DNA from 2 places in the Neobacillus sp. 114 genome. Region 1 is predicted to be linked to the other one. Evidence: predicted binding sites of a transcription regulator. Region 1 holds the regulator's gene; the other holds the start of a gene.
The links. The regulator Rex, encoded in region 1, represses fermentation and respiration genes when NADH is low (regulators of the CRP and FNR family bind a similar motif). The targets are predictions, from matches to a motif close to TTGTGAAATATTTCACAA.
Positions count from the first base shown of each region.

Region 2: a site for Rex is predicted at 7,143-7,160, ahead of QNN06_RS30680 (cytochrome C). Genes of this name have one in related genera too.

Region 1 is NZ_CP126144.1:247,603-263,215, reverse strand. It holds gene QNN06_RS01440 (hypothetical protein) at 253-669, opposite strand; gene groL (chaperonin GroEL) at 821-2,455, opposite strand; gene groES (co-chaperone GroES) at 2,509-2,796, opposite strand; gene QNN06_RS01425 (CPBP family intramembrane glutamic endopeptidase) at 3,098-3,820, shown strand; gene QNN06_RS01420 (YdiK family protein) at 3,817-4,020, shown strand; gene QNN06_RS01415 (hypothetical protein) at 4,593-4,838, opposite strand; gene QNN06_RS01410 (DUF4395 domain-containing protein) at 5,271-5,696, opposite strand; gene QNN06_RS01405 (redox-sensing transcriptional repressor Rex) at 5,850-6,503, opposite strand; gene moaC (cyclic pyranopterin monophosphate synthase MoaC) at 6,536-7,024, opposite strand; gene QNN06_RS01395 (ABC-F family ATP-binding cassette domain-containing protein) at 7,187-9,106, shown strand; gene tsaD (tRNA (adenosine(37)-N6)-threonylcarbamoyltransferase complex transferase subunit TsaD) at 9,542-10,567, opposite strand; gene rimI (ribosomal protein S18-alanine N-acetyltransferase) at 10,564-11,013, opposite strand; gene tsaB (tRNA (adenosine(37)-N6)-threonylcarbamoyltransferase complex dimerization subunit type 1 TsaB) at 11,032-11,733, opposite strand; gene tsaE (tRNA (adenosine(37)-N6)-threonylcarbamoyltransferase complex ATPase subunit type 1 TsaE) at 11,730-12,185, opposite strand; tRNA gene QNN06_RS01370 (tRNA-Asp) at 12,349-12,425, opposite strand; tRNA gene QNN06_RS01365 (tRNA-Met) at 12,429-12,502, opposite strand; rRNA gene rrf (5S ribosomal RNA) at 12,532-12,648, opposite strand; rRNA gene QNN06_RS01355 (23S ribosomal RNA) at 12,733-15,613, opposite strand, start outside.
Region 2 is NZ_CP126144.1:6,276,960-6,292,572, reverse strand. It holds gene QNN06_RS30715 (hypothetical protein) at 1-191, opposite strand, end outside; gene QNN06_RS30710 (FixH family protein) at 248-1,165, opposite strand; gene QNN06_RS30705 (ABC transporter ATP-binding protein) at 1,162-1,839, opposite strand; gene QNN06_RS30700 (ABC transporter permease) at 1,836-2,633, opposite strand; gene nosD (nitrous oxide reductase family maturation protein NosD) at 2,597-3,943, opposite strand; gene QNN06_RS30690 (hypothetical protein) at 3,940-4,521, opposite strand; gene nosZ (Sec-dependent nitrous-oxide reductase) at 4,605-6,476, opposite strand; gene QNN06_RS30680 (cytochrome C) at 6,492-6,941, opposite strand; gene QNN06_RS30675 (Crp/Fnr family transcriptional regulator) at 7,221-7,964, shown strand; gene bshB2 (bacillithiol biosynthesis deacetylase BshB2) at 8,020-8,688, opposite strand; gene QNN06_RS30665 (YojF family protein) at 8,725-9,072, opposite strand; gene pdxK (pyridoxine/pyridoxal/pyridoxamine kinase) at 9,400-10,242, opposite strand; gene fdhD (formate dehydrogenase accessory sulfurtransferase FdhD) at 10,494-11,291, shown strand; gene QNN06_RS31530 (twin-arginine translocation signal domain-containing protein) at 11,343-11,915, shown strand; partial or broken gene fdnG (formate dehydrogenase-N subunit alpha) at 11,928-14,333, shown strand; gene QNN06_RS30645 (4Fe-4S dicluster domain-containing protein) at 14,333-15,157, shown strand; gene QNN06_RS30640 (formate dehydrogenase subunit gamma) at 15,150-15,613, shown strand, end outside.

The sequences.
Region 1 (15,613 bases):
GAAAACACGCTATCAACTTACTTTAAGTATGCAAGCGATTTCAAAAAATCAAGTATATTTTAACATTGGTCTAATATTCAGAATACACATACATTTTAGGAGTTTTTGCAAAATTTTTAGGAATTTTGCTAAGTCTAACATAGCCAATTCTAAAGAAACCGCAAAAAACCACTCCCTAACTTTTTAGGAAGTGGTTTGGTATTGATTATTTGAATAAGAACTTTTTTGACTTACTTCTGTTATTCCGAAGGTTTATTTTTCCTTAGAAACGGCATTATACTTGTTTAATTTTGTAAACCGTTTTTTCTTTTTTAGGTACTTTTCGTTAAGAACTACCACTTTCCGGTTCTCAGTGGTTAAGTATTTTCGATAAACTGTTTTATATTTTTCAAACGCAATGTTCCCTAATATATAAATTGGGAAGATCATGAACATGTGGATGACTATTTGCAGCATTAAATCAATTTTATTCCCCATGACGTATTTAGTCATTACAGCATGAGTCAAAAGAGAAGCCATTATAATTATTACTATATTACAAATATGGAAAGGGACAGTATCTGTTTTTTCATGTAACACCCGCTCAAGTTCGGACTTAATATAAAGAGTTGTAAATACTGATATCACAATCACGAAAAGGGAAACTACATATGTAAGAACAGTGTTCATTTATTCCGATTCCCCCACTCTCATGTTTTGAAACAAATAATTATATATTCATTGTAACACAAGAAATGGAAAAAGAAGCTCCCCATAAGTTTGCTCAACTCACGAGAAGCTTCATGTTATTTATTCCAAACCCTAGATATTGGGGCTGATATTACATCATGCCGCCCATACCGCCCATACCGCCCATGTCAGGCATTCCCATGCCTGCACCAGCTGGTTCTGGCTTATCAGCAACTACAGCTTCAGTTGTTAAGAACATAGCTGCAACAGAGGCTGCGTTTTGAAGTGCAGAACGAGTAACTTTAGTTGGGTCAACGATACCAGCGTCGATCATGTTTACCCATTGGCCGCTAGCAGCGTTGAAGCCTGTGCCAACTTCTTCATGCTTTAAGCGCTCAACGATAACAGATCCTTCAAGACCAGCGTTGGTAGCGATTGTGCGAACTGGCTCTTCCATCGCACGAAGAACGATGTTGATACCCGTTTGCTCGTCGCCTTCAGCTTGAAGCTCAGCCACTTTGCTGTATACGTTTAGAAGGGCAACACCACCACCGGATACGATACCTTCTTCAACTGCAGCACGAGTTGCGTTTAATGCGTCTTCGATACGAAGCTTACGCTCTTTTAATTCTGTTTCAGTTGCAGCACCAACTTTGATAACTGCTACACCGCCAGCCAATTTAGCAAGGCGCTCTTGTAATTTTTCCTTGTCGAATTCAGAAGTAGTTTCTTCTAATTGAACGCGGATTTGGTTCACGCGAGCTTGGATTGCTTCAGTGCTTCCTGCACCTTCAACAATTGTTGTGTTTTCTTTTGTGACAACGATTTTAGCAGCGCGTCCTAAAGAAGTAATTGTAGCAGACTTAAGGTCACGGCCAAGCTCTTCAGTGATCACTTCAGCACCAGTTAGAGCAGCGATATCTTCAAGCATTGCCTTACGGCGGTCACCAAAGCCAGGAGCTTTAACAGCAACAGCATTGAATGTACCACGAAGCTTGTTCAGTACTAAAGTTGCAAGTGCTTCACCTTCAACATCTTCAGCAATTAGCAATAATGGCTTGCCTTGCTGTACCACTTGCTCAAGAACAGGCAGGATTTCTTGAATGCTTGTAATCTTCTTATCAGTGATTAATACAAATGGATTATCTAAGATAGCTTCCATTTTGTCAGTATTTGTAACCATGTATGGAGAAGCATAGCCACGGTCAAATTGCATACCTTCAACTACATCCAATTCAGTAGTGAAGCCTTTAGATTCTTCGATTGTAATGACGCCGTCATTGCCCACGCGCTCCATTGCTTCAGCGATTAATTGGCCAACTTCTTTGTCATCAGAAGAAATAGCGGCAACTTGAGCGATAGATTCTTTGCCTTCAATTGGTTTAGAAATAGCTTTAAGTTCTGCAACAGCGGCAGTAACTGCTTTTTCGATACCTTTGCGGATACCCATTGGGTTAGCGCCAGCAGTTACGTTCTTTAAGCCTTCGCGAATCATCGCTTGAGCAAGAACTGTTGCAGTTGTTGTACCGTCACCAGCAACATCGTTTGTTTTGCTTGCTACTTCAGCAACAAGCTTTGCACCCATGTTTTCGAATGCATCTTCTAATTCGATTTCTTTTGCAATCGTTACACCGTCATTTGTGATTAATGGTGAACCGAATTTTTTCTCAAGAACCACGTTGCGTCCTTTAGGTCCAAGAGTAACTTTAACTGCATCAGCAAGTGTATCAACACCGCGAAGCATTGCGCGGCGAGCGTCTTCACTAAACTTAATCTCTTTAGCCATTGTTAAAAAACCTCCTCATATGTTTAAAAACTTTTATTTTTCAACTGTTGGATTTACTCGCCTACAACAGCAAGGATATCGTTTTCACGTAAAATTAAGTATTCGGCACCTTGGTATTTCACTTCAGTACCAGAGTATTTTGAGAAGATAATGCGGTCGCCAACAGAAACTTCAACAGCTACGCGCTCGCCATTGTCAAGCACACGGCCAGTACCTACAGCTACAACTTTTCCTTCCTGAGGCTTTTCCTTTGCTGTATCCGGTAATACGATACCGCTTGCAGTTTTTTCTTCTGATTCAACGAGTTCGATGATGATGCGATCACCTAATGGTCTTAACATTCAAACAACCTCCTCAAATATGTGTTATTCGGTCATTTATTAGCACTCGACTATGATGAGTGCTAACACAATTATTATAATAATGAATCTGAAAATCTTTTGCAAGTCTGATGCATAAAATTTATTAAAAAAAGTTACCCTTTTTTTCCACCTTATAAAGTATGGATAAAATCCATATTTCTATTCAATCTATTCAAAGCAGGCATTCAAAATTGAAACTAATTTGTCATTAAAGGTAGAATGAAGAATAGTGATTGATTACATTTCGATTGGAAAAAATAGATGGAAAAGGAGTTTTGATTTGAAAAAGGAATACTGGATTGTCCTTATTGTTTATATTGCCATGCAGCTTTCCAGCTTTGCCGGGATTCCTGCATTTATGTTTGGATTTCGCCTTTTTGGATGGAGGCAGGAATTTGTGGTACCGGTTTGGCTGATCACAAGTTTCACCCTTGCCTTTCTCATCATTCTTGTTATCCTAAGAAAAGAAATGAAGCCTGGGGTCCATAGTGAAAGAAACACTTCAATCGGTCATTCAATAAAGTGGGCGATTTTAGGGGTTTTCCTTGCCCTATTTGCCCAATATACGGCTGCCATCATTGAGCGCCTTATTGGGATTGAATTGGGCTCTAAAAATACACAGGAAATCCTCACGATCATTAATGCCTTTCCTTTGGCCATTCTTGTAACGAGTATTATCGGCCCTATTTTAGAAGAAATTGTGTTTCGAAAAATTATTTTTGGGGCTTTTTATAAGCGGTTTAATTTCTTCATTTCTGCCCTAATCAGCTCGGTGGTCTTTGCGCTTGTCCATATGGAGCCTGAGCATCTGCTTATTTACTCGGCGATGGGCTTTACCTTTGCCTTTCTTTATGTAAAAACTAAACGTATCCTGGTGCCGATTTTCGCCCATGTATCTATGAACACGATGGTCGTCCTTGTTCAGTCGGTTTATAAGGATGACATTGAGCGGCTGATGCGTGAGGCAGAGGCAGTTCAAAACTTTATCGGAGGATTTCTATGAGACGTTCACCTTTGTTTTCCGGTTTGATTTATTTAATACTTGGTGCACTGTTCACCTATTTTGCAATCGATGATGTCCAAAACAATGGCTGGGGCTTCTTCAGCTACCTTTTGGTCATCCTCGCCACCTTTGATTTTGGGTCAGCCTTAAAGATGATTGCTATTCATTTTAAGTACAGGGATAAAATGAATAAACAATGATGTCTTTATTTTTGATTGGACCAATGAAAGCCATTTTCCTTTCTGAATCCACTTAAAAAGTCCTTCATTCGGCTAATGAAGGACTTTTCCCTTTCAGCTTTCACTCAAAATGTCCTTCATACCGTCTATGAAGGACATTTTCCTTTCCGATTTCACTCAAATTGTCCTTCATTCCGCCTATCAAGGACATTTCCACTCCCGATTTCATTCAAATTGTCCTTGAGACCGCCTATCACGGACATTTCCACTCCCGATTTCATTCAAATTGTCCTTGAGACCGCCTATCACGGACATTTCCACTCCCGATTTCACTCAAATTGTCCTTGAGACCGCCTATCACGGACATTTCCACTCCCGATTTCACTCAAATTGTCCTTGATACCGCCTATCAAGGACATTTCCGCTCCCAATTTCACTCAAATTGTCCTTGATACCGCCTATCAAGGACATTTCCGCTCCCAATTTCACTCAAATTGTCCTTGATACCGCCTATCAAGGACATTTCCGCTCCCAATTTCACTCAAATTGTCCTTGATACCGCCTATCAATCACGGACATTTCCCTTCCCAATTTCACTCAAATGTCCTTGATGCCTTCAATAAAGTTTCGCCCCGCTCCATTAATTGACCCCTGTTAGAGCTATCAGCTGTAAGCTTTAAAGAATGAAGCGCAGAATAAGTCCCATTCGGCAGCTGCTCGCGGTAGATTTGCTTTTGCAGCAGATTACGCGGCCACTCCCACTGTTCGTTTACGACCACATCGCGGAAGATACGCGGCAGCGACGAAAATTCCTCCATGACGCCATGAACAGCAAACACGGAGATAGCCTTCCGTAAAATTTCTGCCCCCTCATTTGTAGCACATATTTTCTGCAGCAAGACAAGTTCACGCAGATTAAATAATTTTTCCTAACTTCAATTGGATGGTCCAATATAATTCCTGGATTAAGCGGCTTATCCAGCTGCAAGAATGCCCCCGCCGTCGTTCGCTCTGCGGCATGCTGGATCCGTTTCAACTTGCTTGCTGTGAGTGGATAGTCTTTTACCTTCTTCCCAATAATACTTCGGAAATCGCTGTACAAGTTTGCCTCTCGAGATGCCCGCAGCATAAACCCAGCACAGGCATCCCAATTTCCAACCGCGACAGGTCAATACAATTCCGACTGCAACTGCAATCCCCTTATCCTTTGGACTAGCGTCAAATGTAAGCAGAAAAACAAAAAAGAGTCTGAAAAATTCAGACCCCTATCTTTATTGGTGCGCCTTTCTATAACGGTATTGGTTCCACTGATAATGAATAAAGCATCCGATGCAAAAACCTAGGATTGCCACAAAGGCCGCCGCCGCGACAAGAATTGTGAACACATAGCCAACACCATTCCATCCCAGCAGGAATCCTACAAATCCAATTCCCAAACACGATACGGCAATTTTTTGATTAAATTGCTGCTGCTCCCAATCCTCAGGGATATAAGCCTTTGGGTCCTTTCTTAAAAACAGTTTTGCTATTTGCATAATCGGATTAAACCCGAATAAAAGACCAGACAAACCGGCAACTAACGGCACTAACAAAAACCATTCCTGTCCGGATAACCATGTTAACACAACACTTAAAACAATTGTCCACTGGTTTGTTTTCACGAGCGGCCGTGGGATTGAACGAACTGTTTCTGACATTTTAATCCCCATCTTTCCTATTGGATTACGATACTTATTTGTATATTTATTTTACTTACTTTAACTCCCTTTGTATAGTTATCTGTTTAGGAAAAATGTTTCCAAACGAAAAATGGGCTTCTCACCTATTTTGGCGAGAAGCCCATTTATTATTTATTCTTCGACTTCGTCGTTTGGATAATGCTTTAAAAAGTAAACAAGTGACTGCAGCTCCACCGCCAGGTCAATATGATGCACGCGGATCGATGAAGGTACATTCAGTCTTGCTGGAGTAAAGTTTAAAATTCCTTTTACGTTCGTTTTCACAAGTTTATCTGTGATCTGCTGAGCAACCGGAGCCGGCACCGTCAAAATCGCTACCGAAATATTTTCCTCGATCAAATACTGTTCTATATCGTCCATCGAATAAACTGGAACATCGCCTATCGAATCGCCAATTTTTCCAGGGTCCACATCGAAGGCGCAAGCGATTTTTGTGTTATTATTTTTTAAAAAATTGTAGTGTAAAAAGGCTGTGCCAAGATTACCCACCCCGATTAACGCTACCTTTGTTAATTCATCTTGATCAAGAGTTTTCCGGAAAAACGATAACAAGTAGTTTACATTATAGCCGTACCCCTTTTTCCCAAGGGCTCCGAAATAAGAGAAATCCCTGCGAATCGTGGCCGAGTCCACCTTTACAGCTTCACTCAATTCTGCAGATGACACCCTCTGCTTGCCAGAAGAATGAAGGTTTTGTAAAAATCGATAATATAAGGGCAGACGCTTTGCTGTTGCCTGTGGTATTTTCATCGTTTCATTGGACATATTTCTCCCACCCTTCAATTTTAATGGATATATTAGATATTCCTTCTAAAATCACCGTTTTTGCCGCCGGTTTTTTCTAACAGAAAGGTTGGTCCGATCACCATCCCTTTATCAACTGCCTTACACATATCATAGACGGTCAGGGCACAAACAGAGGCGGCTGTTAGCGCTTCCATCTCAACTCCGGTACTGCCTTTGGTTTTCACTAATGCAGCAATATGCAGTATATATTGTTCCTGCCCGGCCTGTTCCCACGAAAAACTAATATTGATACCTGTTAATGGGATCGGGTGGCACATTGGAATGATATCCCATGTTTTTTTCGCCGCCATTACCGCAGCAACCTGGGCCACTGCTAAGACATCGCCCTTTTTCATTTCGTAGTTTGTGATTTTTTCATAAATTTCAGTGCTTACTGTTATGCTAGACTGGGCAAGTGCCGTGCGTGCCGTTTCCGGCTTATCGCTGACATCGACCATCTTGGCCCGGCCTTCTTCATTAAAATGAGTAAATTCAGCCATAAAAAAATCCTCCTACAAAAAATAATACAATATTTTTATGTCCATGTGTGTGAAACTTTGAACTATCGGTATATTTTTTTATAATTCCATTAAAAATTTCACTTCATTGCCGACATTCGGGTAATACGGTACACTAGTCATAAGGTAATAGAGGTGAAAAAAATGATTTTATTACAGGTTAACCAACTACAAAAATATTATGGTGCTGAACTTATTTTATCGAATATAAAACTGGAATTACAAACCCGTGACCGTGTTGCCCTTGTCGGACGCAATGGAGCGGGGAAATCAACGTTATTGAAAATCATCGCCGGCGAAATGGGCTATGACGGCGGCGAAATCATCAAACCAAAGGATGTTACCGTTGGTTATTTGGCACAAAATACGGGTTTGGAGTCCAATTTGTCCATTTGGGAGGAAATGCTGACGGTTTTTGAGAACCTGCAGGCGATGGAAAAAACGCTACGGAAGCTGGAGGAGCAAATGGCCGATCCTGCTGTTTTCGGGGACCCAGGAAAATACGAACGGGTATTAAAGGAATATGATGAATTGCAAATAAAGTTTAAAGAGCAAGGCGGCTATCAATATGAAGCCGATATCCGCTCTGTATTGCATGGGTTAAATTTTTCTGATACTACATTAATGATTTCAAGTCTAAGCGGCGGACAAAAGACACGGCTTGCGCTAGGCAAACTGCTGCTGACAAGACCTGATATTTTAATTTTGGACGAGCCAACCAACCATTTGGATATCGAAACCCTTTCCTGGCTGGAGCAATATCTGCAGGGCTACGATGGCGCGATTTTAATTGTTTCGCATGACCGCTATTTTTTGGATAAAGTGGTTACAGAGGTGTATGAACTATCACGCCGTCTGATTCAGCGATTTACCGGTAATTATAGCTCTTATCTTGAGCAGAAAGCTGCCAATTATGAACGCGACATGAAGCTTTATGAAAAGCAGCAGGAGGAAATTGCCGCCTTAAAGGATTTCATCCAGCGCAACATCGCACGGGCCACTACTACTAAGAGGGCGCAAAGCCGGCGGAAGAAACTTGAAAAAATGGAAATCATGGACCGGCCATCAGGGGATGAAAAATCCGCTTCCTTCTCATTTGAAATTGAGCGCCAAAGCGGCAATGATGTACTGACTGTTGATTCACTTGCTGTCGGCTATGATGGCGAGATGGTTTCCGAGGATATTTCCTTTCGTGTCTATAAAGGCGACAGTATTGCCCTTGTCGGCCCTAACGGAATCGGGAAGTCGACCCTTTTAAAAACAATTATTAAAAAGCTTCCCGCTTTGGCTGGAACTATTCAATACGGAACCAATTTGTCCATCGGGTATTACGATCAGGAACAAGCCAACCTTACCTCCAATAAACGCGTCTTAAACGAACTATGGGATGTATATCCACTGAAACCAGAAAAGGAAATCCGTACGGTGCTTGGAAATTTCTTATTTTCCGGTGACGATGTGCTTAAAAACGTTTTGTCATTAAGCGGCGGTGAAAAAGCCCGCCTAGCCCTTGCCAAGCTAATGCTCGAGAAAGCAAATTTATTAATATTGGACGAACCTACCAACCATTTGGATTTGGACAGCAAGGAAGTTCTTGAGAATGCTCTAATTGATTATCCAGGTACTATTTTGTTTGTTTCACACGACCGTTATTTTATTAACAGAATCGCAACCAAGGTACTAGAATTGAGCCCTGAGGGCAGCACAGAATACCTCGGCGACTACGATTATTATGTGGATAAAAAGCTAGAGCAGGAGGAACTTACGGCACTTGCATTGGCAGCCTCCGAGAAGAAGGTTTCTGCTTTTGTGCCTGCTGAAAAAAACAGTTATCAACAGGATAAAGAAACGAAAAAACTGGAACGCCAGCGAAAACGTAAATTGGAAGAAATCGAGGAACGCATTTCGGAGCTTGAAGAACAGATTCAGAATTATGAACAGCAATTATGCGAGCCAGAAGTTTTTCAGGACCATGAAAAGGTTTTAGAGATTAATTTAAAAAGTGAAAAGGCTAAGGCCGAACTTGACGAATTAATGGAAGAATGGGCCGAGCTGGCAGAATAATGTGGATAACCGGACTGTTGGAGTCCGGTTATTTGTTATGCTTGTAATCCAAAAGGCCTAATTTTCCACAGAATTATTCACATTGTAAATGCCATTATTTCAGTTATCCAATTAACTTTTCCACATTATCCACAAAAAAACGCCTATTTATCCACATTATCAACATTAATCACTGAATTATCCACAATTCATTTGAATTTTCCACTTTTTCAAAAATTTTTTATCCACAAAATTGCTATTTTTATATTAGCCCAAATTCAATCAAATGTTTGTTTAAATCTTAAAATGCCTATTTCAAGGATTTGCCGTTTTCAATCTAACGTTTGATTAGTTTATTGCCAATATCAATTAAACGTTTGATTAGTTCATCAACCAAATCAATTAAACGTTTGATTAGATTCTTTTATTAAAAAAACCCTTCCTTATTAGGAAAGGTCAGGTGTTATATGTTTCTATATCCAATCCAGGTATCGCGTTTAGTGATAAGTCTGCTCGAATTCCTTTTTCAAACATGACACTTCCGGCAGCTGCTATCATGGCTGCGTTGTCTGTGCATAAGGATAATGGAGGAATGACTAATTCAACATCCGCCTTATCTGAAAATGCCTTTTCCAGGGCTGCTCGAAGCCCCTTATTGGCTGCTACTCCTCCTGCCAATAATATTTGGTTGACGCCATATTCTGCAACGGCTCTTACGGTCTTCGTCACCAATACATCAATGACACTTTCCTGAAAGCTCGCGGCCAGATTCTCCGGGGCAATCGTCTCACCACGCTGCTCGGCATTATGAACCGTATTAATGACCGCTGATTTTAAGCCGCTAAAGCTAAAATCATAGGAGCCTTCCTCCAGCCAGGCACGGGGCAAATCAATAGTAGGACGGCCTTCATGGGCCAAACGGTCAATATGCGGACCGCCTGGATATGGCAGATTCAATGTTCTAGCTACCTTATCATAGGCTTCACCCGCTGCGTCATCCCTTGTTTCGCCAATTACCTCAAAATGTCCATGATCTTTCATGTAGACAAGCTCCGTATGGCCCCCTGAGACCACTAAAGCCAACAAAGGGAATTTCAGCTCTGTTACCAGCCTGTTTGCATAAATATGACCGGCAATATGATGGACCGGCACAAGCGGTTTATTATGAGCAAACGCAAGTGCTTTGGCGGCATTGACGCCAATTAATAGGGCACCCACCAGACCCGGCCCTTCCGTTACCGCAACGGCATCAATTTCAGTAAATGTTAGATTCGCCTGCTTCAATGCCTCTTCTATCACGATCGTAATCTGTTCAACATGGTGGCGTGAGGCAATTTCCGGAACGACCCCGCCAAACCGTTTATGACTTTCGATCTGCGAGGCAACCACATTGGCCGTTATCTCTCGGCCATTTTTGATAATTGCCACCGCCGTTTCATCACAGCTTGTTTCAATTCCTAATATCAACTGATCATTTTTCATAAATTCACCCACATTACCAGCGCATCCTCCAAATTATCTGAGTAATAATTTTTCCGAATTCCGCCATTTTGAAACCCTAGTTTGCGATAAAGAGACTGAGCGATATGATTCGTTACCCTTACCTCTAATGTCATGCTTCTTGCACCCCTCTCCTGGCAGACGGATATCAGCTTTCGCATCATCATCTCTCCAAGCTTTTTGCCGCGGTACTCAGGAAGAATCGCGACATTCGTCACATGACCTTCATCAATTACAACCCAGACTCCACAATAGCCAATAATTTTATTTTCATGTTCGAGGACGATATAAACAGCAAAGTTATTATTGTGCATCTCATTATAAAATGCTTCCCTGCTCCACGGGGTTGTAAATGATGCATGCTCAACCTCTAATACTTGATCGATATCCTCTTCCCTCATGTAACGAAAAACATAAGAATCTTCCATCTTTCTCTATCCTTATCTTTATAAAGTTTTCCCTTGCGCCTCTAACCACTTTGCTTCCGCTTCTGCTAACCGAATGTAATTAGGGACAAAGGTGTGTACGTCTTCCCCTTGTTTGTCTTTTCCCAGCATGGCCAGCTCGGATGGACGGGGATTGTTTTCTGTTATGCTTGAAAAAACGGCCTGAGAACCTAGTTTCTCTGTTATTCTTTCACGGTGAATAGACAAATCATTGCCGACAAATAGAACCGGTTTGTCCAATTCGGATAACTTCCCTGCCCAGTCAACCGCCATTGTTAGTTGGTCCGGCTCAATTACTTTTAGCTCTCCATTCTCGACTTGATACAGACTTGTATAAACCTGTCCCCGTCTCGCATCGAATATCGGGGAAATAAGCCCGTCAAAATATCGACCTGGCCCTGCTGCCAGAATTTCAAGGCTTGATATTCCAACAAGTGGAATGTTTAAAGTCCATGCCAGCGTTTTTGCTATCGTAACGCCGATTCTAACACCGGTATAAGATCCTGGGCCTTTAGCTACTACAATTTTCGTTAAATTGGACGGCACCCTTTCACAATCCTTCATTAACGTCTGAATGGCAGGCATAATCCGGACAGAATGGTTCTTTTTCAAATTTGTTATATACTCGCCAAGTACTTCCTTCTCTTCTAAAAGCGCGACTCCTAAAGCATAATTAGAAGTATCAATTGCTAAAATGGTCATGCCAAAATCTCCTTACATAATTGCTCATACCGCTCACCTTTTGGTACCAATACAAATCTTCTATGGTCTTCCCGCTCGCGATATAAATAAATAGTCAGCAGTTCCCCTGGCAGCTGGTCTTCAATTAAATGTGCCCACTCAACCACTGAAACCCCATCGCCTTCAAAATATTCATCAAATCCCAGGTCTTCCATGGAATCTGCTACCCGATAGACATCCATATGATATAATGGCAGCTTGCCTTTATATTCTTTAATAATCGTAAAAGTTGGACTGTTAACAGTTTTTTTTATATCTAAACCTTTTGCTAAGCCTTGGGTAAAGGTGGTTTTTCCTGCACCCAAATCGCCCTCAAGTGCAATCACATCTCCCGGCTGCAAAAGCTTAGCCAATCTTGTGGCAAAATGTCCAGTTTCCTCCGCATTAGCTGTCTTCCATTCAAATTGGTTCATAGCATCACCTTTTAACCTTACCATATCTATATCTTCATTTTACCTTAATTACGTGCAAAAAAAACCTTAGGAAGGCTCCTAAGGATGTATTTATATATGTATAAAATAAAAATTGGCATAAAAAAAGCCGAAACGTTGTTTCGTGCTAATTTTTACGTATAAATGGCGGTCTGGACGGGACTCGAACCCGCGACCTCCTGCGTGACAGGCAGGCATTCTAACCAACTGAACTACCAGACCAAATTGCGGGGGCAGGATTTGAACCTGCGACCTTCGGGTTATGAGCCCGACGAGCTACCGGACTGCTCCACCCCGCGATAACAATATAATGTGTTAAATTAACACAGCCTGGCAGCGTCCTACTCTCACAGGGACTTGCGTCCCAACTACCATTGGCGCTGAGAAGCTTAACTTCCGTGTTCGGGATGGGAACGGGTGTGACCTTCTCGCCATTACTACCAGACTATTTTTAGAGGTTTTCATTCCCTCAAAACTAGATAATGCAGAAGAAGTATAGTAAAAACGAGTTCGCCTTACTTAATATGACTTGGTTAAGTCCTCGATCAATTAGTATCAGTCAGCTCCACACGTCACCGCGCTTCCACCTCTGACCTATCAACCTGATCATCTTTCAGGGATCTTACTAGCTTGACGCTATGGGAAATCTCATCTCGAGGGGGGCTTCATGCTTAGATGCTTTCAGCACTTATCCCGTCCGCACATAGCTACCCAGCGATGCCTTTGGCAAGACAACTGGTACACCAGCGGTGCGTCCATCCCGGTCCTCTCGTACTAAGGACAGCTCCTCTCAAATTTCCTGCGCCCACGACGGATAGGGACCGAACTGTCTCACGACGTTCTGAACCCAGCTCGCGTACCGCTTTAATGGGCGAACAGCCCAACCCTTGGGACCGACTACAGCCCCAGGATGCGATGAGCCGACATCGAGGTGCCAAACCTCCCCGTCGATGTGGACTCTTGGGGGAGATAAGCCTGTTATCCCCAGGGTAGCTTTTATCCGTTGAGCGATGGCCCTTCCATGCGGAACCACCGGATCACTAAGCCCGACTTTCGTCCCTGCTCGACTTGTAGGTCTCGCAGTCAAGCTCCCTTGTGCCTTTACACTCTGCGAATGATTTCCAACCATTCTGAGGGAACCTTTGGGCGCCTCCGTTACATTTTAGGAGGCGACCGCCCCAGTCAAACTGCCCACCTGACACTGTCTCCCACCCCGATAAGGGGTGCGGGTTAGAATTTCAATACAGCCAGGGTAGTATCCCACCGACGCCTCCACCGAAGCTGGCGCTCCGGCTTCTCAGGCTCCTACCTATCCTGTACAAGCTGTACCAAAATTCAATATCAGGCTACAGTAAAGCTCCATGGGGTCTTTCCGTCCTGTCGCGGGTAACCTGCATCTTCACAGGTACTATAATTTCACCGAGTCTCTCGTTGAGACAGTGCCCAGATCGTTACGCCTTTCGTGCGGGTCGGAACTTACCCGACAAGGAATTTCGCTACCTTAGGACCGTTATAGTTACGGCCGCCGTTTACTGGGGCTTCGATTCAGAGCTTCGCTTGCGCTAACCCCTCCTCTTAACCTTCCAGCACCGGGCAGGCGTCAGCCCCTATACTTCGCCTTGCGGCTTTGCAGAGACCTGTGTTTTTGCTAAACAGTCGCCTGGGCCTATTCACTGCGGCTCTTCGGGGCTATTCACCCCAAAAAGCACCCCTTCTCCCGAAGTTACGGGGTCATTTTGCCGAGTTCCTTAACGAGAGTTCTCTCGCTCACCTTAGGATTCTCTCCTCGCCTACCTGTGTCGGTTTGCGGTACGGGCACCTTTTATCTCGCTAGAGGCTTTTCTTGGCAGTGTGGAATCAGGAACTTCGGTACTATAATTCCCTCGGCATCACAGCTCAGCCTTATGGCAAGCGGATTTTCCTACTTGCCAGCCTAACTGCTTACACGCACATATCCAGCAGTGCGCTTACCCTATCCTCCTGCGTCCCCCCATCACTCAAACGATAAAGAGGTGGTACAGGAATATCAACCTGTTGTCCATCGCCTACGCCTTTCGGCCTCGGCTTAGGTCCCGACTAACCCTGAGCGGACGAGCCTTCCTCAGGAAACCTTAGGCATACGGTGGATGAGATTCTCACTCATCTTTCGCTACTCATACCGGCATTCTCACTTCTAAGCGCTCCACCAGTCCTTACGGTCTAGCTTCAACGCCCTTAGAACGCTCTCCTACCGCGGACACCATAAGGTGTCCACCCACAGCTTCGGTGATACGTTTAGCCCCGGTACATTTTCGGCGCAGAGTCACTCGACCAGTGAGCTATTACGCACTCTTTAAATGGTGGCTGCTTCTAAGCCAACATCCTGGTTGTCTAAGCAACTCCACATCCTTTTCCACTTAACGTATACTTTGGGACCTTAGCTGGTGGTCTGGGCTGTTTCCCTTTTGACTACGGATCTTATCACTCGCAGTCTGACTCCCACGGATAAGTCATTGGCATTCGGAGTTTGTCTGAATTCGGTAACCCGATGAGGGCCCCTAGTCCAAACAGTGCTCTACCTCCAAGACTCTAACTACGTGAGGCTAGCCCTAAAGCTATTTCGGAGAGAACCAGCTATCTCCAAGTTCGATTGGAATTTCTCCGCTACCCACACCTCATCCCCGCACTTTTCAACGTGCGTGGGTTCGGGCCTCCATCCAGTGTTACCTGGACTTCACCCTGGACATGGGTAGATCACCTGGTTTCGGGTCTACGACTACATACTATTTCGCCCTATTCAGACTCGCTTTCGCTGCGGCTCCGTCTCTTCAACTTAACCTCGCATGCAATCGTAACTCGCCGGTTCATTCTACAAAAGGCACGCCATCACCCATGAACGGGCTCTGACTACTTGTAGGCACACGGTTTCAGGATCTCTTTCACTCCCCTTCCGGGGTGCTTTTCACCTTTCCCTCACGGTACTGGTTCACTATCGGTCACTAGGGAGTATTTAGCCTTGGGAGATGGTCCTCCCTGCTTCCGACCGGATTTCACGTGTCCGGCCGTACTCAGGATCCACTCAGGAGGGAACGAAGTTTCAACTACAGGGCTTTTACCTTCTATGGCTGGCCTTTCCAGACCGCTTCATCTACCCCGTTCCTTTGTAACTCCATGTTGAGTGTCCTACAACCCCGAAAGGCAAGCCTTTCGGTTTGGGCTGTTCCCGTTTCGCTCGCCGCTACTCAGGGAATCGCGTTTGCTTTCTCTTCCTCCGGGTACTTAGATGTTTCAGTTCCCCGGGTCTGCCTTCAATACCCTATGTATTCAGGTAAAGATACTGTTCCATTACGAACAGTGGGTTTCCCCATTCGGAAATCTCCGGATCGGCGCTTACTTACAGCTCCCCGAAGCATATCGGTGTTAGTCCCGTC
Region 2 (15,613 bases), 370 kb from region 1:
AGCGATAAATGTCCTTCATAGCCGAGATGAAGACCATTTTGGATGATTCCAGAGTAGGAAATGTCCTTCATAGCCATGATTGAAGACCATTTTGGATGATTCCAGAGTAGGAAATGTCCTTCATAGCCATGAAGACCATTTTGAATGATTCCAGAGCGATAAATGTCCTTCATAGCCGAGATGAAGACCATTTTTAATGATTCCAGAGCAAGAGATGTCCTTCATAAGACTCGTAGTGCCTGGCACTTTATAATATTTCAATCTTAAGCGAGTTAATTTGCGAGACAAGCAGGTCTTCATATTGTTTTTGTGCTTGATAGTAGATTTCCTGATCCCCTGCTTTAGGGTTTTCTTTTTTTGCTTGGTCGACTAAATCCTTTTGGACCTTTTGAGCAAGGACAATTAGCTTGTATTGCTGCTTTTCAACGTCCCAGAATTTTCCTTCCCCATAATGCTGGATTAATGCTTGGGCTGAGGCAAATTGCGCATATTGTCCACGCGCCTTTTCTACAGCCGCATCGACCTCCGCTGCCTCAACCTTATGTCCCTTTTCCTCAGCGAGCAACGCCATCGAGCGGAGGCGGATAATTTGCGTTAGCAATTTGTTTTGGTCATCCAGCACCTTTTCCTGTGAATCCAAATAGGCAAGCTCTTCCTCCAGTTGTTTACCGCTATAATTCTTCCGGGCTGCATCGCGATTGATTTCCAGTTGCAGTTGATTAATAAATTTGTAAAAAGAAACATCCTTATCCGTGATCCATTGTCCATTTATTTTGGCTACACCTTCTGGCTTTACCACATTGATTTCGATGACTTTCTCAGTTTTTTCCCCATCTTTTTTCAAAAGGAACGCGGCTTCAAACTTGCCGTTCATCGGAACCTTCACATCTGCAGCGTAAGTTCCGTCTTTCCCTTCAGCAAACTTCACTTTCACCGTGCCGTGGTTCATAGTTGCCATCGACAGGTCAGCTGTCACCGTAAGCCCTGTAACTGCCTTGCCAGCCTCGGTTACTTTAATTTCAAACGGCGACGGTTTATCCTTTTGATAATAAAGCTCCTTGGTGATGTCAATCTTATAATCAGGCCCCGAGCTGCAGCCGGTCATGACAGCGGCGAAGACCATCATCATGAGCAGCAACACGGCGTGCATCCAACGATTTCTCATATCCCAATACCTCCTAATTGCTGTGTTGTTAAAAATTCATCTACCGTATATTTTTCCATCTTTCCTTCATTTAAAAAAGCAACATGCGTACAAACCTGGCGGATTTCATCCAAATGGTGCGACGAGAGCAAAATGGTTTTGTCCTTTAAGCCTCTTAAAACCTCCAAGATTTCCTTCCGGCCCATCGGATCAATTCCACTCGTAGGTTCATCCAAAATCAAAATACTCGAATCCTGATAAAGCGTAATCGCAAGACCAAGACGCTGCAGCATTCCCTTCGAGTACTTTTTCACCGGTTCGTTCCGGTCATCCCATAGCCTGACCGCACGAAGTACTTGGTCTACCCGTGCTGCATCCGCTTTCCCCGAAACAGCCTCGGCAAAAAAGGTCAAATTCTCCAGACCGGTCAGCATCGGATAAAGCATGAATTTTTCCGGCAAATAGGCGATTGTTCTTTTCCAGTCATGATTTTTTTTGGAGACTGCAGCGCCGTTAATCGCAATTGAACCTTGTTTAATAGGTAACAGCCCCAGCAAACTATTAATAAACGTCGATTTTCCTGCGCCATTTCGGCCGACAAGGGCGCAGATCTCATTCTTGCCGATGTCAAGATCGACGGAGTCGAGCACTTGCTTTTTGCCAAAGGATTGGCATAAGCCCTCCACTTTAATCATTCATAACCCTCCTTGCGGTTGAACAGCACTGCCGCCCCAAATGATACAGCTAGCCAGAACACTCCGTTACCCAGCATAAAGAATGCGGGCTTAGTCCACATAAACGCCTGCAGCATCCTCGACATATGGCCGAACGAGTAAACGCCCATGCCCGTTTCTAAAAACATCCGGACAGCCTGAAGCGGATTTAAAAAGTAGACGAGCGAAAAGAATTTCACATTTTCATAGGTGACATCCGGCAAAAACGATAGCAGGATGAAATCGTGTAAGAAGAAGAAGTAAAACCAGACAAAAATCGTATAGCCAATAATCTGCATCCGTGAGCGGCTAAAGCTGCCGACCGCTGCCCCCATTTGCAGGAAAATCACGGCCATTACGAGAATGCTTACCGCAAAAATGAGATAGCCTTTAAAATCGAGAGCAAATTGAAACTTCAACATTAATAAATATAGGAAAAACCAAGCCGCGAGTGGCACTAGGACAACAGCATAAAGCCCAGTGCTTTTTCGCATAAGAAAGCTCGGATAACTATCCCTTTTCGTTAACAGCATAATCAATGTCTTTTGTTCTTTTTCCTGAAAAACAGAAAACGCTCCGATAAACAGGCACAAGATCGGGATAAAGTAAATAATCGTATCAAACAAGTTGATTAAAAGAATATAAAAGCCTTTTTCAAATGACAGGGAGGCGGAACGAACCAATATACTGATTGAAATGAGCGCAATGATGCTTAGAGCGAGCCACAGCCCTTTACCCCTTATATTTTCTTTCCATTCCTTCCAAATATAATGCATAGTGTTTCCCTCCCCTTTATCAATATCAGCACCGCGATGACACCGAGGGCAGCAAATAGAAGCGAAGAATGGCTGCCGCCTTTAGAAACCAGTGGATGCGGATCTTTAAACATAACTTCATCGTCGTTCAGTGTGGCGTTAATTTTTTCATAGATGCCCACGGCAGGGCTTTTTAAAAATAGATTTGTTAATTCCTGGTCCTCCAGCAGCTGGTGAAGGGAAGAGTGGTAGGTTATTGGAAAATCGCCGATGCTGTCCTGGTTTAAATCGGTGAGCGGGAAGGCGCTGCCCCAGTCGTTGCCTTTGCCATGATGGCTCCAGGCATTGCCTTTGCCCTTGCCACCGATGGTGACAGCCGGGATGGTATTTTCGGAAATTCGGTTTAATGTAAATATTTGATCATTGGAACTGGCCCAAAGCTCAATGCCAATTTGGTTTTGGATGATTCGGTTGTTCCGAATCGTATTTCGGGTTGCCTGGTCAATATACAAGCCCCGCTGGTTCATGTAAAAAAGATTGCCTTGAATCGAGTTGTCATTAGCTTGCAAGAGTAATAATCCGAAAGATTGGTTTCCGTAATTGACGATAAATTGATTGTCTTCAAGTGTTAGTCCGTTTGAATTCATGATGGCCGCGCCGCCCTGATTCATCGTAAAGGTATTTCTTTTAAAAATATTTTCATCTGAGTACATGTAGTGCAGGCCGTAGCGGGTGTTGATGATGGTATTGTCATAGCTTTTGTTATTGTTGGCGTAGTCGAAAAACATCCCGTCACGGGTGCCTTCGATCTTGTTGTGTGCCAACAGGTTATCGTTTGCGTAATAAACATGCAGCCCGTTACCTTGGGCAGCAATTTCGCCCTTGCCCATTCCTTTAATATCGGCATACTCAATGGTGTTGTGATGGGCCTGGCTTAAATAAATGCCGTGAAAGGAGTTGCGGATAGTGACGTGCTCGATGATGTTATGGTTCGTATAAATTTTAATCGCCGCGTATTCCTCGGCCGAGTTGCGGTCCATGCTGCTGCCAGTTACGGTAAGATTTTTTAAATGAACCTTAGCTGCCTTAACAGAAATCACGTTTCCTGTTCCGTCTCCTTGGATCACGGTCTGTTCTGAGCCAATAATCGTCAACGGTTTGGTGATGACTATATTACCTTCATACGTCTTATTTTCAAGCTTCAATACCGCTCCCTCTTTCATGGAGTCGATCGTCGCTTGCAGACTTCCGTGTTCGGCTGCCATATATTCCTCAGGTTTGATAAACAACAAGAGAGAAAGAATGAAAGATAGGAGCGTTAATTTTTTCATTTTACTTTTCGGTCCTTCCATAACGGAATTAATAATAAAATAAACGCAGCAATAACAAAGTAGACACCTGTTCCCAAGATACTGTGGGTAATAAAGTTCGCCACAGTATTTTCACCGATAATAGGCGGAACAAATGGATCCATATGAATCGGCGCCTTTGGATCTAGATTGGAGCCGTATCTTTTTAGGGCAGAATAAAGATCCCAAATGCCTGCTGCACCGCCAATCATAAAGATGCCAATCAGTCCATAAAGCACTTTTTTATTGCGGAGGAGGGCTGTTATCAGGGTGAGCGCTGCTAAACCTCCGACAATGTAAATCAGGTAGCCCAGCTCAGGGAAATTTTCTTCACTGAAATTAGCCATGCCGATGTAGTGATTAAGACCGTTAATGATATCAATTTGGCCTTCCAGTTTGTTTGGATAGACAATGATATTTAACCCTTCCGGATATTGCGGTGCGATAAATAGCATTCTCCACCAAGGGAAAAACATTGACACCACGATGAGAGCTGCCGAAGCACCGATTAACAGTGCGGAGATAAGAGATAATTTATTTCCCTTCTTACTAACATTCAAGTTAACCACACCTTTTATAGTAATAATTAAGTAAAAGGGGATGGGTACCAACATTCATTGATACCCACCACCAACTTTAGGCACTATTGCTTTGGTTTGACTAGGAAGTAGCCGGTCATTTCTTGGTGCAGGGCGGAACAGAAGTTTGTACAGTAAATCGGGTAAGTACCCGCTTTTTTCGCTGTGAACTTCATCGTGTTTGTCTGTCCTGGCTGCACTTCCATGTTCAGGTTGTAGCTGTTGATGGCAAAACCGTGGGTAATGTCCTCATCAAAGTCGAGGTTAGTCAGATGGATCGTAACTTCATCACCTTCGTTGACTTCAATCACATCAGGGCGCTTCGCTTTGGCATCAAAAATGAACTTCGAGCGCATCGCGATGCCGTAGACGTCGACTTTATTGCCATTGCGGACAATTTTCGCTTCGTCTTTTTTATAAACAGCCTCTTTGTTATTTTCATCCTTCGGATACACATTGATGGCCTTGATTTTATCCGCCTTAATCATCTGCGCATAGTGTGGTTCTGGGTTCACCGGAGATGATTGGATGACCTTCATTTTGCCGCTAATATCAATTAATTGCATTGATTCAGGGTGAGAAGGTCCGACAGACAGGTAGCTGTCCTTGGCAATCTTGTTCAGAGCAACAAGCCAGTGGCCATCAGGTGATACAGTGTCTCCTTCAGCAGCAACAGAGTGACCTGGTGAATATTGGACAGGCACGCGGTCTAACGTCTTGCCGGTCTTTGGATCCCACTTCACGATTTCCGAAGAAATAAACATTGTTGTATAGGCCATGCCTTTATCGTCAAACTGTGTATGAAGCGGTCCAAGTGCGTTTTCTGGATTCACTTCACGTTCCATCACAGATTTGTAGTTAATAATCGGAATGCCGTTTCTTTCACCGGCAAAGTCTTTGTTTTCAATCGCTTTAAACGCTTTTTCAAAAGAAAATACGGTCATCGAAGGCGCAAGTTTGCCGGAAGCGATGAAGTATTTGCCATCTGGAGTTACATCGACGCCGTGCGGCGATTTAGCTACAGGAACTAAATAAATGCCGCCTTTTTGTTTTTCAGGGTAAATCATCTTCTGTCCGCCAACATCCTCGTACTGGCCGTCTTTGACCATTTTCTCAAGCTCTTTCCAGTTAAACAGAACGATGAAATCGCGGTCCGCTTGGGAAGCGTTGATTTCCAGGTTGGTCGTTGCTTCCTCAGTGTTATAAGTGGTCATGACAGCCCAGTCCTTGGAGCTCTTTTTACCAGCATCGGAAAGGTCATAGGACCAAGGTGGGAGCGCCACCTGATAGGCAATGTTCAGCTTTGTATTTTTTTCATCAAAGGTAACGGCTGACATGACGCCGCGGTATTTTGTGCTGTAGTCATCAAGAGATTCATAGGCCTGCCCAAGCGGCACGGCAAAGCGGGTTGGCAGGAACATGTACTCGGTATTTTCCGTGACGAACGCTGCACAGTGCGGTCCGCTTGTATTAGGAACATTCAAGATGTCTTTTACGGTAAAGGTTTTTAAATCCATGACAGCGGCGCGGCTGTTGCCGACATCAGTGGCAAACATGTATTTGCCGTCATAATCACCGTTTGTTTCTGAGAATGCTGGGTGGTGCAGGTCGCCCCATGTATAATCACCCATCATTTTTTTGGAATGTTCATCAAACCCGTAACCGGTTGCGGAATCCTGCGAGAATACCGGAACGGTACGGATTTGGCGCATCGAAGGCACTCCGTAAATAAACATTTGGCCGGAGTGGCCGCCGGATGCAAATAGATAATAATCATCCTTTTTGCCAAAAGGGACATACACCTTTTCGGCATCGCTCTTGTTGCTTGAGGATGCCGTTTCCGTGGTCTTTGCGTTTGACGAGAAATCGGCGAATGAGATTGTTGCTGCGGCGAATCCGGCTAGTAGTCCAGACGCGATTGGTACCCATTTTTTCATTCGGTTAACACCACCTTATTTTTCAGATGCCTGCTTGAGCAGGTCTAATACTTGCTTTTCTTCTTCATCAGTTAATGGATTTTTGCCGATAACGCCTGACATGACAGCCGATGTCGGTGCTTTTAGAAATTCCTCAATTGGTTTGCCGTGCTTGCCTTCAACGTTTACAAAGGCTTGGGATAGATCCGGTCCGACGGCACCGCCTTTTAGGTTGATCGCTTCCACGCTATGGCAGCCAAGGCATCCCTTTTTATTGAGGATATTATCGTCATTTGCGCTGGATGTTGCGGCTGTTTCCTTAGGTTTGCTGGAATCATCCGCTGCTTTTTCCTTTGATACAGCCTGGGCTGTTTCCGGCGCCTTACCAGGGTCGCTGGAGTTTCCCATGATGACATCAAATACGAGGTATCCAAGCCCGAAGCCGAGCACGACGCTGATAGCAAAACTAATAAGAGCCTTTTTCAAATTGTTCCCCCTCCTTTTTCTCAATTGAACAGCTTCATCCTAATCGTTTGTATTTTGTAAAATTGTGACGTCCGTCACAGGAATTTAAGGTTTTATGAACGATTTGTGAAAGGACCCGAAAATCCTATATTTTAAGCGTTTTTAAAAAAATGAACGTTCTGTGAAAACAAATTTCCCGTGTTGTTTTACCGATTTGGTTTTTTGTGAACCTTGTCACTTCAATACTTATGGAAATGTCTTACAATAAGAGGAAAAAAACGAGTAAAGGTGGTGGGAAGGTTGGAACGAGTTAGAAAATTGGTGGAACCGAATTTAGCTGTGATCCAGGAGGTAAAAAAAGAGAGCTTGCTCCGCAAGATTGTGATTTTTAGAGATTTATCACCAAAATCACTGAGCATTATTGAACAGAGGATCCAAACGCTTGAGGTGAAAAAAGGAGAGCCGATTATTAAAGAGGATGAACCGGCAAGAGGTGTCTTTTTTGTTCATGATGGGTCGGTAAAGCTCGCCAAGCAGGATGAGAACGGGAATGAAATTATTGTCTGTTTAAAGCAAAAAGGGGATATATTCGCTGAAGCATGTCTATTCACACAGAAGACTGAATGTTATCCAGCAACAGCAACGATGCTCGAGGATGGCAGGCTATTCTTTTTGGATAAGCAGGAACTCGAGCAGGATCTTTACCAATATCCGGAGCTTTCTATGCAAATGATCCGCTATATGAGTGATGGCTTGAGGGAAATGACTGGTCAGTTAAGGGATGTGGCCCTGCTTGATGTGTATGCGAAAACGGTGAAGACACTTGAGCGGCTCGGACGGAAATTTAACACGGACTTCAAACGCTGGGAGATTGAAATCCCTTTAACTGTACAGGAATTCGCCACCGTTGTTGGCACATCGCGCGAAAGCATCAGTCGTGTTTTCTCAAAACTAAAAAAGGAAGAAATGATTGACTTGAAATCGAGGAAAATCATCATTCTTGATTGGTGCAAATTCTGTACCCTGCTTCATAAAGAATATTAAAAGGAAAGGGACCTGCCCACGCATTAAAAGCGGAAGGACGGGTCCCTTTGTATATTTAATCAAATTTGTACGTCCAAAAGCGCTCGTTGTTGATCCAGACCATGATTTGTGGGTCTTGATTTTTTAATTTTTCGGACACGTCGGCAAACATTTGCTCCGTTTGCGAGCGGTGTGCCTTGATGGCTGCTAGTTTTTTTTCCGCAACCGGGGTTATATCATTAATGATATCGGCCTCGCCAAGCTTTTCGATGCAATCGTTCGAGAAGGCAACGCAGTGTAAGGTCGGCCGTGCGGCTTCAGGCAGCCGCGCGGCGGCGCGGACGACGGCCGCACCTGTGGCGTCATGGTCGGGATGCACGGCATAGCCGGGATAAAAGGTGATGATTAAAGATGGGTTTAACTCATCGATCAGGCCTGACATCACGTCGGCCAGCTTTTCTTCATCCTCAAATTCTACAGTTTTATCGCGGTAGCCGAGCATGCGTAAATCTTGGATGCCTAAAGCGCGGGCAGCTTCCTTTAGTTCCGCTTTTCTGATTTTCGGGAGATTTTCCCGATTGGTAAATGGCGGATTCCCCATATTGCGGCCCATTTCCCCCAGGGTTAAGCAGGCGTAAGTAACGGGGGTGCCATTTTTGATGTGAGTGGCTATTGTCCCGGATACTCCAAATGCTTCATCATCCGGATGTGGAAAGACAACTAGTACATGGCGTTCTTTTTCCATTTTACATTCTCCTTTCAGGACTGACGCATGAAACCACTATTCAAATGGAGTTGGGCTGATTTCTAATGCGACGGCTAATTTCCCTTCATTGTCATGGCCGGCAAGCAGCAGCCGTCCCAGTTCATCGATTTCAAAATGAGTGATGCCCTCAGCGTAAATCCAGCCAAGGTTAATTTTTAAGCCCACCCGATAAGGGCCTTTTCCGGTAATTTTCCCTATTTCATACTGGACTTTGGCATTGCGGATATAAGCACCCGCCGAAAAAAAGGATTGATTGCGATGTGATGCGTAGGCACCGTTTGTGGTTTCAAGGTGAATATATACTTCTTTATTTACGAAGCTATTAATGGCTTCCTGTACTTGTTTGGTGTTCACTAGTTCCAAGCTGATTCCTCCCTTCCCGTTATTTCTTATAAAAAATAGGATTTAGTCTACGAGATATTTTTCTTTAAGAATGTAACTATCATACTAAAATTGGATAAAAAATGCGAAATGAATGCTCCGGGAAATGTTGATTTCTGCTCCAGGGGGCTCGCTTTCCGCGGGCGGTTCGGGGAGCCTCCTCAGCGCCTCTGGCGCCTGCGGGGTCTCCCCTGTCCCGTACTCCCGCAGGAGTCTCGCCCCTTCCGCTCCAATCAACTGGGGTTGCCGATCATTTCACATTTTTATGAAAAAAGAAGAGCCGAACTTCATGTTCAGCTCTTAAAGAAATTATTCTGCGCAGTCTTCGCAGTATTCGGTTTTGCTTTTTGAACTGCGGTAAGCGCCGTGCCAGGTTGGGCCGACGTATTCATTTAGGCGGAAGCCCTGTTCGATGGCTGCGGCAATAAAGTCTTTCGCCACTTCGACTGCTTCAAAGACGGATTTCCCTTTCGCAAGTTCAGCTGTGACCGCGGATGAGTAGGTGCAGCCGGCGCCGTGCGTAAAGGTTGTATTATATTTTGGCGATTCGTAAATTCTGAATTCCTTGCCATCATAAAGAAGATCGACGGCATTTTCTTCAGACTGCAGTTTGCTGCCGCCCTTGATGAGAACATTTTTTGCCCCTAAATCAAAGATTTTTACAGCTGCCTCTTTCATTTCTTCCACTGTCCGCGGCGTTTTCATGCCGGCAAGCTGTCCGGCCTCAAACAGATTTGGTGTTACCACTAAACAGCGCGGCAATAAAAGTTCACGCATCGCATCAGTCGTTTCCGGGTTTAACACCTCGTCTTCGCCTTTACACACCATGACAGGGTCTATTACAACACGCTCTAGCTTGTGGGCATCGATGGTTTTTGCAGCAATTTCAATTAACTCGACCGTTCCCAGCATACCTGTCTTCATTGCATCGATACCGACAGATAGAATGGTTTCCAGCTGCTTTTCAAGAAAATCTGAAGCAATTGGGAACACGTTATGATGCCAGTTGTCTTTGGGATCCATCGTGACGATGCATGTCAGGGCACTCATACCATATACACCAAGCTCTTGGAACGTCTTCAAGTCCGCCTGAAGCCCCGCCCCGCCGCTTGAATCGGAACCAGCAATTGTCATTACTTTCTTAATGCTCATTATGTACTCCTCCTAAAAAAGGCTTAATTATCACCCTATTATTATAATTCAACAGCAAAAAAACAACCAAAATAAACTTTTACAATGGTGCAATTGATTTTTTTCGCCTGTCGAAAGTGTTTGACAAAAAAGTGAAATATCCATCTTTTTTACTATTTTAATCAATTTATTGTGATAAAAATTACTTTCAAAAAACTCCTCTAAAATTACTCTATTAATGAGAAATACTCTTCAAAGGTGGTGGGAAAACAATGAACCACAAAAGTTGTCCCGACGAATATCCCATTTCATTAGTCATTAACGGGTACGAAATGGCGGTTTTCCAATTGACAAAATTTGATCTCGAGGATTGGACATATGGCTATTTGTTTTCTGAAGGATTTATTCAGGCTGCAAATGATATTGAGTCCATCGTCATCAATGAAGATATGGGCAGCATCCATGTCACTTTAAGCGCAGCTTTTGATGAGGAGCAGGTCTTTTCAAAGAAGAAGCATTACACAGCAGGCTGTGGCAGGGGCGTTACATTTTTTTCAATGACAGATGTAAAGAACTTCGATAAGGTCACATCAAATCAAACCTATCAGCTTAGCTATCTTTTAAAAAAACGCAGTGAATTTGCACAGAACTCCCGTTTTTATTTGGAGACAGGCGGTATGCATGGCGCCTGCATTGTGGATGAAGAGGGAAATATAACCATTCGCGAGGATATCGGCCGGCATAATGCTGTCGATAAGATTATCGGACACGCCTTGAGAAACGGCTTGCGCCCCAATCGGCTTGTACTTCTTACAACCGGCAGGGTTTCATATGAAATGCTTTCAAAAGCAGCTAAATTCGGCTTTCCTGTTATCGGCTCGCGGACGGCCGCAACCAAGCAGGCCATCCAGCTGGCGCGGTACTTAAATATAGAAGTAATCGGCTATTTAAGAGGGAAAATGGCGATGATCTATACCGCGGCAGGCAGGGTCGAAAATGATGTAAACCCAGAGCCGCTCTTGGAGAGATGCTTTGAAGGGGGGAATCAGCCGGTAGAACTATATAGATAAACATAAAAAAATGGGATGTTCTATTCATTACTCTTGGGAAGGAGATTGGAAATGGTTGAAATGAACCTAAATCGCCGGCAATTTTTAAAACTTTCCGGTGCAACCGCTGCCACATTGGCGATTGTTGAACTGGGCTTTAATGAGCAAAAGGCTTATGCGAAATCAAAGGAATTCAAAATTGCCAAAGCTACTGTAACACCAACCATTTGCTGTTTTTGCGGCGTCGGCTGCGGAATCTTGGTCCATACAAAGGACAACACAGTGGTTTATACGGAGGGGGACCCGGATAATCCAATAAACGAAGGCAAGCTATGCAGCAAAGGGACGACACTTAGACAGTTATACACTTCTGAAAAGCGGATGACGAAACCGCTTTATCGCGCTCCTGGCAGCGATAAATGGGAAGAAAAAGACTGGGAATGGATGCTGGATACCATTGCCAAACGTACAAAAGAAAGCCGCGATAAGTCATTTATCGTTTCAGAGAATGGCGTCACTGTCAACCGGACAGAAAAGATTGCCAGCCTTGGCGGCGCGGCACTCGATAACGAAGAAACATATTTGGTTTCAAAATTGATGAGAGGGCTTGGCGTTGTCTATTTAGAACACCAGGCACGAATATGACACAGTTCAACGGTTGCCGGTCTGGCACCATCGTTTGGACGTGGAGCAATGACAAACCACTGGAATGACCTGCAGCATACAGATTGCGCGCTAATTATGGGTGCAAACCCTGCAGAAAATCACCCAATCAGCTTCAGATGGCTGACAAAAGCAAAAGAAAACGGCGGAAAAATCATCAGTGTTGACCCGCGTTATACTCGGACTTCAGCAGTATCTGATATTTACGCACCACTTCGTTCCGGAACGGATATTGCGTTCTTGGGCGGAATGATAAAATATGCACTCGAAAATAATCTTATTCACAAAGAATATGTTGTTAACTATACAAACGCACCCTTTATCGTGGCAGATGGCTACGATTTCAAAGACGGCCTATTCAGCGGCTATGACCAAGCAAAACGCACCTATGATAAAACAAAATGGGCACTTGCGGCAGGACCGGATGGAAAACCGGTAACGGATCCAACCTTGGAGAACCCTCGTACAGTTTTTCAATTACTGAAGAAGCATTATTCACGCTATGATTTGGATACGGTTTCATCGGTAACAGGCACACCAAAGGAAGATTTATTAAAGGTTTACAAGACATTCTGTGAAACAAGCAAAGTCGGCAAAGCGGGAACAATCCTTTATGCAATGGGTACCACCCAGCATACAGTCGGTTCGCAAAACGTCCGTGCTTATGCGATTATTCAGATGCTCTTGGGCAACATTGGCCTGCCAGGCGGCGGTATTAACGCGATGCGCGGCGAATCAAACGTACAAGGTTCCACTGACTTTGGATTATTATGGGATAACCTAACAGGTTACCTGGCTATTCCTAAAGCATCAGTACCCGAGCACGCGACCCTTGACGGCTACTTAAAGAAAGAAACACCTCCATCAGGTTATTGGAGCAACAGACCTAAATTTGTGGTCAGCCTGCTAAAATCTTGGTACGCGCAAAATGCAACAGCCGAGAACGAATTTGGCTATCAATATTTACCTAAACCAGGGTCAAAGAACTACTCGCACATTTTCTTATTCAAAGCGATGTACAATCAAGAGCTTGACGGTGCGTTCCTGTGGGGAACAAATCCGGTTGTTGGCGGACCGAATGCCGGCAAGGAAAAAGAAGCACTAGGCAACTTAAAATGGCTGGTTGCTGTGGACCTTTGGGAAACAGAAACAGCAGCCTTCTGGAAAAAAGAAGCTGGCAGCGACCCATCGAAAATCAATACCGAGGTATTCCTGCTCCCAGCATCAGCATCATTTGAAAAAGAAGGAAGCATCTCTAACAGCTCGCGCTGGATGCAATATCGCTGGAAAGCGATTGATTCTAAGGGCGAAGCAAGACCAGACCTTGACATCATCCATGAGCTGGCACTTAAGCTTAAAAAGCTCTATGCCGGTGACACAAGTGCACAAGCTGCTCCATTCCTGGCTCTTGATTGGAATTTTGGCAAAGGTGAGGAATGTGACATTGATCTAGTTGCCAAGGAAATCAATGGTTATGACCTGACAACAGGCAAGCTGCTTCCTGGTTTCGGTGCCTTAAAAGCTGATGGAACAACTACCAGCGGAAACTGGATTTATAGCGGCTTCTATCCTGAAGAAGGCAAGAACAAATCAAAAAGTCGCGACAATAAAGACACGGGTGGACATAACTATCTAAATTGGTCATTTGCTTGGCCAATGAACCGCCGCGTTCTATACAACCGTGCTGCAGCAGATGCAAACGGCAATCCTTGGAGCAAGGAAAAAGCCATCATCTGGTGGGATGCCATCCAGAATAAGTGGGTCGGCAACGACGTTCCAGACTTTAATGCTACATTAGCGCCAACAGCACCAGGCGGTACTGGCGCAATCATGATGAATAAAGACGGAGTAGGATTGCTTTACGCACCAACAATGAATGAAGGGCCATTCCCAGAACATTATGAGCCATTTGAAAGCCCTGTTCCAAATGCCTTCTCATCTGTGGAATTAAACCCTGCCGTAGTGATTCATGAAGGCGACTTCAACAAGAAAGGCTCAAAAGGAACTTACCCAATCATAGCGACAACCTACCGGGTATCTGAACACTGGCAGTCCGGTTCGATGACCCGAAACCAAGAATGGCTGTCGGAAATCGCCGGTTACATGTTTGTTGAAATAAGTGAAGAACTCGCCAAAGAAAAAGGCATCAAAAACAAAGATAAAATCATTGTCAGCTCAGCACGCGGCGAAATCACTGCCTACGCAATGGTTACAAAACGTTATAAGCCTTTCAAAGTAAGAGGCAAAGTAGTGCACCAAGTGGGAATGCCATGGCATTTTGGCTATAAGGGATATGTTACAGGAGATACAGCTAACCGCCTGACTCCGCATATTGGAGATGCTAACACGCAAATTCCTGAATACAAAGCATTCCTCTGTGATGTTAGGAGGGCTGACTAATGGCTAAAGAATATGTGAAATTCGTTGATGTTACCAAATGCGATGGCTGTAAAGCCTGCATGGTGGCCTGTAAAAACTGGAACGACCTTCCTGTTGAAGAGACAGCATTCCAGGGCAGCGCCCAGTCCCATCCGAAAACAACGGCCGATACCTGGAACGTCCTCCAGTACATTGAGCATGAGAATGCGGGAGGCGGTCTGGATTACTTGTTCCGCCACTCATCCTGCTTCCATTGTACGGATGCTGCGTGTGAAAAGGTATGTCCGGAGAATGCCATCAGCTATACCGATTTTGGTTCCGTTGTCATCGATCAAGACAAGTGTGTGGGCTGCGGCTATTGCGTACAAAACTGTCCATTCGAAGTGATTTCTCTAAAGGAATATAAAGATAAAAACGGTAAAGAGTACCGTAAAGCACATAAATGCACGATGTGTACCGACCGTTTAGAAGAAGGTCTGCAGCCTGCCTGTGTAACGACCTGCCATACCGGAGCAATGGAATTTGGCGATAAAGAGGCCATGATCAGAAAAGCTGAAAAGCGAGTTCAAGAAATCAAAGGCCGTTATCCAAATGCTCAGGTTTACAATCCGCAAGGCGTTGGCGGCACACACACCGTTTATGTTTTAGCAGAAAAACCGTCTGTTTACGGGCTTCCGGAAAATCCGAAAGTTCCAACCTCCGCAGTTGCTTGGAAGGATTACGCACAGCCAATCGGCAAGATGATGCTGGGTGCCACCACGATGGCTCTTGTCGGTGCGTTTGTGACAAACAAGCTGTTTAATAAAGAAGGCAAAGAGCAAGACGGAGGTGGTAGCAATGAGTAAACAAGCGCAAAAGCCCGTGGCGAAAGTCAGACGATTTCCAAAGGCGTTTGTTTGGGCCCATGCAATCAATGGGATTTCCTTCTTTGCGTTGTACATTACGGCACTGCCGATGTATACCGAATTCTTTGACTGGCTGTATCCGGTGTTTGGCGGCCCGGCCAACGCCCGGCTGCTGCACCGAATTTTCGCCGTCACCTTTGTTACGCCTACCTTGATCTTGTTGATTTTTAGCCCGAAATTCCTGATGCTTTGGCTGAAGGAATTAATCACTTGGAAAAAACGCGACCTTGAATTCTTCAGCAGTTTCGTTAAAGAATTGTTCGGCTTTAAGTTTAAGCATATAAAACAAACCTTCTTCAACGCCGGAGAAAAAATTAACTCGATTCTGCAGATGTTTTGTGCGATTTTGGTTATTTGTTCAGGTTTCACGATGTGGTTTCCGCAATTTTTCCCAAG